3 regions of the Sphingobacterium puteale genome follow, and region 1 is predicted to be linked to each of the others. Evidence: riboswitches for the same ligand, from Rfam matches in the RefSeq annotation. Region 1 holds a riboswitch; each other region holds the start of a gene.
The links. Region 1 has a riboswitch for S-adenosylmethionine ahead of ABTV71_RS06195 (5-oxoprolinase). Riboswitches for the same ligand answer to the same signal wherever they lie in the genome.
Positions count from the first base shown of each region.

Region 2: linked by a shared signal. The riboswitch ahead of metE (5-methyltetrahydropteroyltriglutamate--homocysteine S-methyltransferase) and the one ahead of ABTV71_RS06195 (5-oxoprolinase) in region 1 are both predicted to bind S-adenosylmethionine.
Region 3: linked by a shared signal. The riboswitch ahead of ABTV71_RS26520 (methylenetetrahydrofolate reductase) and the one ahead of ABTV71_RS06195 (5-oxoprolinase) in region 1 are both predicted to bind S-adenosylmethionine.

Region 1 is NZ_CP158959.1:1,496,413-1,499,695, reverse strand. Features, by position in the region: gene ABTV71_RS06205 (N-acetylmuramoyl-L-alanine amidase) at 1-547, shown strand, start outside; gene ABTV71_RS06200 (DUF3050 domain-containing protein) at 608-1,372, opposite strand; SAM-I-IV-variant riboswitch at 1,584-1,677, shown strand; gene ABTV71_RS06195 (5-oxoprolinase) at 1,744-2,007, shown strand; gene ABTV71_RS06190 (RagB/SusD family nutrient uptake outer membrane protein) at 2,106-3,283, opposite strand, start outside.
Region 2 is NZ_CP158959.1:652,529-655,811, reverse strand. Features, by position in the region: gene ABTV71_RS02630 (sensor histidine kinase) at 1-256, shown strand, start outside; gene ABTV71_RS02625 (response regulator transcription factor) at 311-1,000, shown strand; SAM riboswitch class I at 1,153-1,256, shown strand; gene metE (5-methyltetrahydropteroyltriglutamate--homocysteine S-methyltransferase) at 1,332-3,283, shown strand, end outside.
Region 3 is NZ_CP158959.1:6,401,058-6,404,340, forward strand. Features, by position in the region: gene ABTV71_RS26515 (protein O-mannosyl-transferase family) at 1-648, opposite strand, end outside; gene ABTV71_RS26520 (methylenetetrahydrofolate reductase) at 954-1,910, opposite strand; SAM riboswitch class I at 1,982-2,084, opposite strand; gene ABTV71_RS26525 (hypothetical protein) at 2,186-3,037, opposite strand.

The DNA.
Region 1 (3,283 bases):
TGCTCTCACTGCTGTTAAAAACAGCGTAAAGACTATTGTTCTCGATCCGGGACATGGCGGCAAAGATAATGGTGCCACCAACAGCAAAGGCCTCAAAGAGAAAGATCTCACTTTACAGGCTTGTAAAATGATTCAAAATGAACTTGAAAAAGAAGGTTTTCAGGTTGTATTGACCCATTCGAAAGACGAATTTATGATGCTCAAAGACCGTGCAGCATTTACCGGCGATGCCTTGGTTTCCATTCATTTCGATGTTGATCCTTCAAACACAAAGCTGCCAATCGGCTTATTTTATCCAAAAGCTGTTGAATTTCCGAAGATACAGGATCAAAGTCGGGAGTTCGCATTCCGTCTCACACAAAATTTAAAAAATCAAGGATTGAGCACGCAGAAACCCGTTGAAAGCCACAGTCATGCGATTTTACGGGGAGCAAAAATACCGGCACTCATTGTCAGCTTAGGGAATATGAATACCTTTTCCAACACCTTGGACCCACAATTTATAAGCGCTTTTACCCATGCCTTAAAAACTTCGCTGTCGGAATAGTTTTCCGTAAAATTATCCGTTAAGTTCTTTTTACAAAGATTCCAAACAATAGAAGATTCCCTATAGGGAATCTTCTATTGCATTCCAGAGTTCAATGCGCTTTTGAAGCGCCTCTTTACTCACTATTTTCATTTCTTCCCACTTCTCGTCATCCTCTTTGGCCAGATCGGAGATCATCTGCATGGCCAAAGGGCCATGCTCATCACCGTCCAGATCAATATGACGTTGGAAATAATAGATAAAATTATCCAAGCTAGATTCAGGGAAGTTAGTTTTCAGCTCCTGCAAAATAGAAGTAAACATACCCGGAATAAGGTCCTCACGGCCAAATGTAAAAGCAGCCGCAATTTTATGTACCTCCCCTTCTTCAATCAGTTCAAAAGTAAAATTCAGAAAATCTTTGATCCTTTTGTCCAGTGTTGTCAATGCAATGGCATCAAAAATACTTTTGGATTTCTTGGCGTGCACGATAAACTTATTGATCAGATGCAGATCTGCTCCCATTTCACTCATTGCGTCCAGATACATTTCAAAATGGCTCAAACGGCGACCATCAATATATTCGTCAGATTCTTCCGCTAATACAATTTCGTTGATCAGATAGCGTGTCGATGGATGCTCGCTCGCAAACCAAGGTAAAGTCGTACAGGTCAATTTAATCTGTAAAGCTTTTAGTAAAGACATAAAATCCCATACGGCATACACATGCCCTTCTGTAAACGAACGTAGATTCTTGATCGTTTTGATCTTACGATACAAGGGGTGTTGCAATAATACCTCGCGTTCGGCAGCAATGTATTCGTTAATTTCCGCAATTCTATTCATGGCGCAAAAGTATTGTCTTATCTCTGTTTTTTAAAGTATTTTCAATGAGATTACAGTAACATGATAAATTTCTCGTCCAGTTATCCACTTCATAACCAAATCACAGCCAACAGCCCGCCCCTGCTTTTTGATCTCCTCATAGCTGTTGCTATCCCTAATTTGCAGTTAGAAAGAAAAATATTTTTTATTATAAAAATAATCTACTATATTTGTAGAGTATTCAGAATTGCATGATGCAATACCAACCGAGTGCAGGCACCGCGGTGGTAAATTAATACGGGTTTCGACCAAAATAAACGTCGCAGAACGATTATTTTCCCAACAAGATCTGGATACAGTTTATGGTTTAATCCTTTAAATTTTTAAATTGTATGGCTACTACAACAAATCTTTACCAACACTTACTGGAAAAATTCAGCTACTATTCTACGGACGAACTGATACAGCTCAACAATGACACCATTTTGGGTCAAGGCTGGGGATCATCGAAAGCTACCTTTAGAACAGCTTTGATCAGTACGTTCTCCAAAAGAGGACTGGATCTTTCCAACATCATTTCCAAGGAAGACGGTTTTACCTCGGTAAAGCAGGTGCCAGTACGTTTGGAACAGAACGTCTTGATTCCTTTACAGTAAGCGTTATCGGCACAAAAATAGCGCGCATCGAAAGGACTTCGTGCGCGCTGCTGTGATTGGTTTAGGAAATTGCCGATTTAAAAAAGGCTATAATCTTATTACTTATAGTTTGGATTCTGAATTAACACACCTGCGCTTTTCTCAATTTCTGTTTGTGGCAGCGGCCAGCGGTAAAATTTGTCTTCAAAATGATAGGGCACTTTACTGTCTTTGACCGCATTGAGTACTTCACCCGCGATATGCCAACGAATCAGATCGTAATGCCGCAGTCCTTCGAAAGCAAGTTCTACCCTTCTTTCGTGGCGGATACGTTCGCGCATTTTTTCCTTGGTATAACCGGCAGGAAACCCGGGCATCTGAACGCGGCTCCTCAGGGTATTCATGGCATCGTACACCGATGGATCTGGCCCGGCGATTTCATTTTGTGCTTCGGCATACATCAATAGCACCTCCGCAAAACGCAGCACAACCGCATCCTGTTGACTCAATGTTGAAAAGCCAAAAGGTAAGTTGGCCGGATCCAGGAATTTCAGCACCCCATAACCCGTAGGCCGCGGATTGGACGGTGTATGGATCTTACCGCCGCCAAAGTCGGGATGGTCCACAAAAATTGTTTTGCTCAACCGCGGATCCCGATCTTTAAACGGATTGGCCCGGTCCGTCAGCGGAGATTCACCATAAGGCAGGCCATCTTTGCATTCATAGGTATCCACGAGGTTTTGCAACGGCGAAGCTGCTATCCAATCGCCTAGGTACATGTCCCAGGGGGCTGTATTATTCGGTGCCAGAAAATTGACCGAAAAGATAATCTCGGGATTGTTCTTCTGTGTTGCGTCGCGAAAGACATTTTCAAAAGCCGTACTCAGGGTATACTCTTTCATGACATCGGTGCATAAATCTTTTACCTCTTTCAAAATTGCTAAATCGGGCACCCCTTTGTCACCATAAGCCGCAAACAGTAAAACCCGTGCTTTCAAGGCTTTTGCTGAACTTGCGGTCGCATGTCCCCCATTGTTGAAATAAGGTTTAGCCGCTAAGTTGGCGATCCCGAAATCCAGATCGGCCCGAATCTGTTTTAAAATATTCTCCGCACTTTCCTTTGGCTGACGTTGATTCTCCAAACTGAGGGGGGTCAGCACAAGTGGCACTTCACCATAGATACTGTACAATTGGAAATACACAAAAGCACGGATAAAGCGGGCTTCGGCTTCCATATTTTTCTTCTCTGCATCGTTCATATCCGAGCCGTTGTAGCCCTGAAGCTTCTCGATCAGGC
Region 2 (3,283 bases), 840 kb from region 1:
CAGTTCTAAAAATATTGGCGACAATATTGTTATCACCATTGCCGACAATGGAATCGGGATGAGCCGGGATCATTTACAAAAGATATTTGATCAGTTTTATCGTATTCCCACCGGAAATGTCCACAATGTCAAAGGCTTTGGCTTAGGCTTAAGTTATGTACAGGATATATTGAGAAGACTTAATGGAAGAATCACTGTAAAAAGTGAAAAAGATAAGGGCACAACCTTTGAGGTAATTTTGCCCATAAAAAAATAACACGTTCCTTTTTTGTATATTCAGGGAACATTAGTGAAAATTAATAGATTCATTATGCAAAAGATATTATTAGCAGAAGATGATCCCAATTTGGGGGATCTTTTAAAGGATTATCTCGAATTAAAGGGAAAATTTGACGTCACGCTCTGTATAGACGGGGATGAAGCCATCTCCCAATTCAAAAAAAATGATTACGACTTATGCATTTTCGATGTCATGATGCCTAAAAAAGACGGTTTTACCGTAGGCCGCGAAATCAGAAAAACAAATAGCACTGTACCGATCATCTTCGCCACCGCAAAGGGGATGATGGAAGACAAGACTGAGGCGTTTGAATTAGGTGGAGATGATTATATTACCAAGCCGTTCCGTGTTGAGGAGTTACTGCTTCGGATTAATGCCCTTCTGAAACGTAGCGTAAGAGACAAAGAAGATGAAGTGGTTGCAGACAAATTTGAAATTGGAGATTACTTCTTTGATTATACAAGTCAGCAGATTTCCTACAAGGGCCAAACGCAAAAATTATCAACAAAAGAGGCCGAGTTGCTTCGTTTACTTTGTTTAAAAAAGAATGATGTATTGACCCGTGAAGAAGCCTTATTAAAAATATGGCATGACGACAATTATTTCACCGGCAGAAGTATGGATGTATTTCTCAGCAAACTTCGCAAATATCTAAAAGAAGATAACAAGGTAGAAATTGTCAATGTGCACGGGAAAGGATACAAACTTCTGGTAAGCTAAAAGCATAGCGGGTGAGATTCAACTGAACAATTTCACCCTGCTTTCCAATGAAAAGAAAGAAATAAAACATTTCTATTCTTAGTAGATTATAAAAAATACATGCTCTTTTATAAAAAATTTGCATGTCAAAAAAAAATGTGCTAACTTAGCGTCGCTTATAGAGAAAGGCAGAGGGAATAGACCCGATGAAGCCTTAGCAACCTGTCCCTTGACAAGGTGCTAAATTCTACCCTACTTGACATGGGAATGATAAGCCGAAGTCACCGAATTCTAGTGTGTCCTTCTCTCTAGCAAGAAATATAGTTGAAAAAGAAATATTAAAAACATTATTATGTTATTGACTAACAATTTAGGTTACCCTCGTGTGGGCGCGTTCCGCGAATTGAAAAAAGCCAATGAGGCCTATTGGGCTAAAAAATCTTCTGTTGAGGAATTATTGGACACAGCAAAAAAAATTCGTGAAGGCAATTGGAAAACACAAAAAGATGCTGGAATAGATTTGATCCCTTCCAACGACTTCTCTTTTTACGATCAAGTATTGGATTTAACCCTTACTGTTGGTGCTATTCCTGCTCGTTATCATTCTTTGTTGAATAAAGTAGACAACAACTACAGCTTAGACTTATATTTTGCAATGGCGCGCGGTTTCCAGCAAGAAGGAATTGACGTGACTGCAATGGAGATGACCAAGTGGTTGGATACCAACTACCACTATATGGTTCCTGAATTCACAAAAGATCAAGAGTTTAAATTGACTTCTGAGAAATTCCTGAATGAATACAACGAAGCAAAATCATTGGGTATTGAGACAAAACCTGTTTTATTAGGCCCAATCACTTACCTTTTGATCGGTAAAGAAAAAGAAGCTGGTTTCGACCGTATCGACCTATTGGATAAATTAGTTCCTGTATATGAGCAAATCTTGTCTAAATTGGCAGAAGCTGGAGCACAATATGTTCAGATCGACGAGCCTTTCTTGGCTTTAGATTTAGATGCAAAAGTAAAAGCATTATACCAACCTACGTTCGAGAAATTGGCTGCTGCTGCCAAAAACATCAAATTGATCGCGACAACTTACTTCGAAGCTTTAAAAGATAACGAAGATATCGCGGTTAACTTACCGATCCATGCATTACACTTGGATTTAGTACGTGGAGAAAACCAATTGGATACCGTTTTAGCTAAAGTTCCAGCTTCATTGACATTATCTTTAGGTATTGTTGAAGGCCGTAACATCTGGAAAAACGATTACGAAAAATCATTGGTTAAAATCAAACAAGCAGTTGATGCACTAGGCAAAGACCGCGTTTGGATTGCTCCTTCTTCCTCTTTATTGCACGTCCCTTTTGATTTGGACAATGAGCACAATGAGCAATCATTACCTGCTGAAGTGAAAAACTGGTTAGCGTTCGCTAAACAAAAATTAGCGGAGGTAAAAGACCTTGCAGTTTTAGCAGAAGGTGAAGTTGACGCCGAAACAGCAAAACGTTTTGAAGCAAACAAAGCTGCAGCTGAAAGCCGCCGTACTTCTCCATTGATCCACAAACCAGAGGTAAAAGAACGCACAAGCAACATTACTGATGATGATGCAAAACGTACATCAGTTTTTGCTGACCGTAAAGCAGCACAACAAGCGAAGTTCAACTTGCCAGCATTCCCTACCACAACGATCGGTTCATTTCCGCAAACGAAAGATGTGCGTAAATGGAGAGCTGATCTAAAAAAAGGAGCGATCACACAAGAAGAATACGATAAAGCAATTGCTGAAGAAACCGAAAACACAATCCGTCTTCAAGAGCAATTGGATATCGACGTATTGGTTCACGGCGAGTTCGAACGTAATGACATGGTTGAATACTTCGGTGAGCAATTGGCGGGATATGCATTCACTCAAAACGGTTGGGTACAATCTTACGGTTCACGCTGTGTGAAACCTCCAATTATCTACGGAGATGTATATCGTCCACAAGATATGACTGTACGTTGGTCTTCTTACGCGCAATCATTGACTAACCGTCCGGTTAAAGGCATGTTGACTGGCCCTGTTACCATCTTACAATGGTCTTTCGTACGTAACGACCAACCACGTTCAACAACGACTTACCAAATTGCATTAGCGATCCTGGATGAGGTACAAGCGTTGGAAAAAGCAGGTATCAAAATCATTCAGATCGATGAGCCAGCTATCCGCGAGGGTTTGCCATTGCGCAAAGCAGATCAAAAAGATTACCTGAACTGGGCGGTACGTGCATTCCGTGTTTCTTCATCCAATGTAGAAGATGA
Region 3 (3,283 bases), 1.9 Mb from region 1:
ACCTTTCAGATTAATTTGCGAAGTCCTTTTAAAATAGACCACCATGGCTATGGCCGGAATAGCCAACAGATTCAATAGGTGCACTCCGATCGAAAGTCCCATAACAAAAGCAATAAAAATCAACCAGCGGTCGCTTCCATGCTGATCCGCCCGCGCTTCCCATTTGAAAATTGCCCAAAAAACCACTGCCGTACAAAGCGAGGACATCGCGTATACCTCAGATTCCACAGCGGAATACCAAAATGTATCACTGAAGCTGAAAGCCATTGCCCCGACTGTCCCTGCAGCGAAAAGCTGTAGGTAGTAGGGAAAAGTAGGCTGTTGTGGCTTCTTCAAAATTTTCTTGGCTATAGCAGTGATTGTCCAAAACAGAAATGTCACGGTCAAACCACTACAGATTGCCGAACCAATATTCATCCAGTAGGCTATCTTCCCGATATTACCGAATGCGAGATTGGAAAAAACATTCTGGATAAGCAAAAATAAGGGTGCACCAGGCTGATGAGCCACCTCAAGTTTGTAGGCACAGGCAATAAATTCACCACAGTCCCACCAGCTTACGGTCCTTTCAACAGTAGCAATGTAGACAAGCGTGGCAATAAGGCCACAGGTCAAACCGAATACAGTATTTAATTTATTGTACGTCATAGGGTCAATTGGTCTAAATCTTTATTCCTTTTAGTACTTTAAATTAAACAGTTATCTCGATTTGAAAATGTTAATTAACACTATTTAACATCATGATTTAATAAAAATATTTTTCTGAGGAAGCTGCTTCTATACTGAAAAGAGAAATACAGTCTTTTAAAGGGAAAGTAATGTCATCCTCCGTCGGCCATGTACAACAGGCAACAATTGAATGAACAGGAAATCGTTTCATAGAGACGTAGACGTATTTCTACTATAGTTTTAATAAAAAAGCGAGGGACTCTTCCCTCGCTCTATTTATATTTTTAGACCAATTTTTCAACGATCTTTTTGGTTGGGCCGGGATTACTCATAGTATAAAAATGCAGCACTGGCGCGCCAAATTTGATCAGTTCCTGACATTGTTGTACAAGCCATTCTTCACCGACTTGTCTCACATCGGCATTGGTTTTACATGATGCAACTGCATCACTCAATTCCTCTGGAATATCCAAATGGAAAATTCGTGGCAATGTGACCAGCTGTTTTTTTGTCGTCAAAGGTTTGAGCCCCGGAATAATAGGCACATGAATTCCGTTGTCGCGGCATTTGGTCACAAATTCCTTGTATTTTTCTACATTAAAGAACATCTGCGTCACGATAAATTCAGCCCCCATATCGACTTTTTGCTTCAGATATTTAAAGTCCGTATTGAAATTAGGTGATTCAAAATGTTTCTCCGGATATCCGGCAACTCCGATACAAAAATCAGTTTTTTCAGATGTAATAATATCTTCGTGGAGATACTTCCCTTTATTCATATCTGTGACCTGTTCCAATAGGTCCGTAGCAAAAGCATGACCACCTTCAGTTGGAATAAAATCAGCATCTCCTTTGCGCGCATCGCCTCGCAGCACCAGCACATTGTCAATACCCAAGAAATTCAGGTCAATCAAAGCATTTTCTGTTTCCTCTTTGGTAAAGCCACCACATATCAGATGCGGGACAGCGTCCACCTTATACTTATTCATGATAGCAGCACATATCGCCACTGTTCCCGGTCTTTTGCGATAGGATACTCGCTCCAATAACCCGCTAGCATGTTCCTTATAGATGTAATCTTCACGATGATAAGTTACATCTATAAAAGGTGGTTTAAATTCCATCAGCTCATCCATTGTTTTAAAAATACTTTGGATGCCCTGTCCCTTTGCAGGAGGCAATAGCTCAAAAGAAAACAATGTTTTTCCTTTAGCATTCTGGATATGATCGGTAATCTTCATTAAAAAACTGTTTTAAGTTTGGGTTGGCTTACATCGAAACGCACAAGTCGAGGATATGTCTATCTGCATGTAACTTATCTTTCCCACATGGAGCAGGGTAGAATTTAGCACCTTGAACAATACAGGTTGCTAAGGCTTCATTGGGTCTAGTCCCTCGGCCTTTCTCTATAAGCGTTGCTAATATCGTTTTAAAAAACCAAACAACAAAAATATTTTTCGAAAATCTATAAATTACATCGATAAAGCTGTCTTGCTTCCGGCTTTATCGATGTAATTTATCCCAAAGTTGATAGTGAGTTACGTAAATTCTTCAAATAAAATGTAATCAACAGCAACCCCGTCACACTATACTTCTCCTTTTGTCCGTACTTAAACCCAGCTAGCAAATATTGATAGGCGACCAATGCATTTTCCTCATTGTAAAACAGCTCCTTCCAGGAGACAGGAACATCTTCCCATGCCTTTAATACAATTCCATTTTGGGCATAGGTAATCGGCGACTCAACTCCGTCTATCTTGTAATCATGATGAACGCCAGAATTAGAAATGTGCTGAAAATAAGCAATCGAATAATCTAAAAAATTCAATGCACGCTCCTTTATCTCCCGGTCATTCTCAGCTCTTGTTGGAATATTACGCCAAAGATTGATTCCACTATCAAATTTACTGGGCTGCTCGCGAATGGGTGTCTTGTCCAATTCGAAATTGATGTACAGTCGCTCGGTATTTGGCAAATGGGCGGAATTAAACGCGGAGAAATCACCTTTCAACTGCACAAAATCCTTTTTCACCTGGATAATATCCAAGGAGAGTTTTCCCTTTGTAGCATCTATAAGCTCAAGCTTACTTCCGTTAAATGTATATTTACCATACAACAGGATATCGTCTATGGCGAAGACAAAATGTTCTTTATCCCGAAGGGAAAGAAAGGAACGATAATAAAGCGGGTGATCACAACGGACATCAGGCTCAACATTTAGCGGATTATCGGCTTTGGCCTTTAAATAAACCTCATTGGTATAACCGCAGATAACCTGGTAATTTCCGTCAGGAAACTGCTTATCCTTTCCCCAAAAACCGCAGGAGGACAAAAATATCGTTAAAATAAGGATCAATAATGGTCTCAAACCGGCTCATTTAGTAATGGTCAATATATTGATTATTTAGTACCAATATACTCAAAATCCCTCAAAGTAGGATATACCAGATCATTTTAACAAGTGAGTTCTGCCAATAAAATCAAATACTGTTGTGACCCAACCTGATGAAACAAAAATAGGTTCAAAACTTCGCTTAGGAATTTGAACCTGTTTTGTTAATATTTACGCGAATCAAGAAATACGCTAAATCCCGATCTGGACAACGGATTTAGT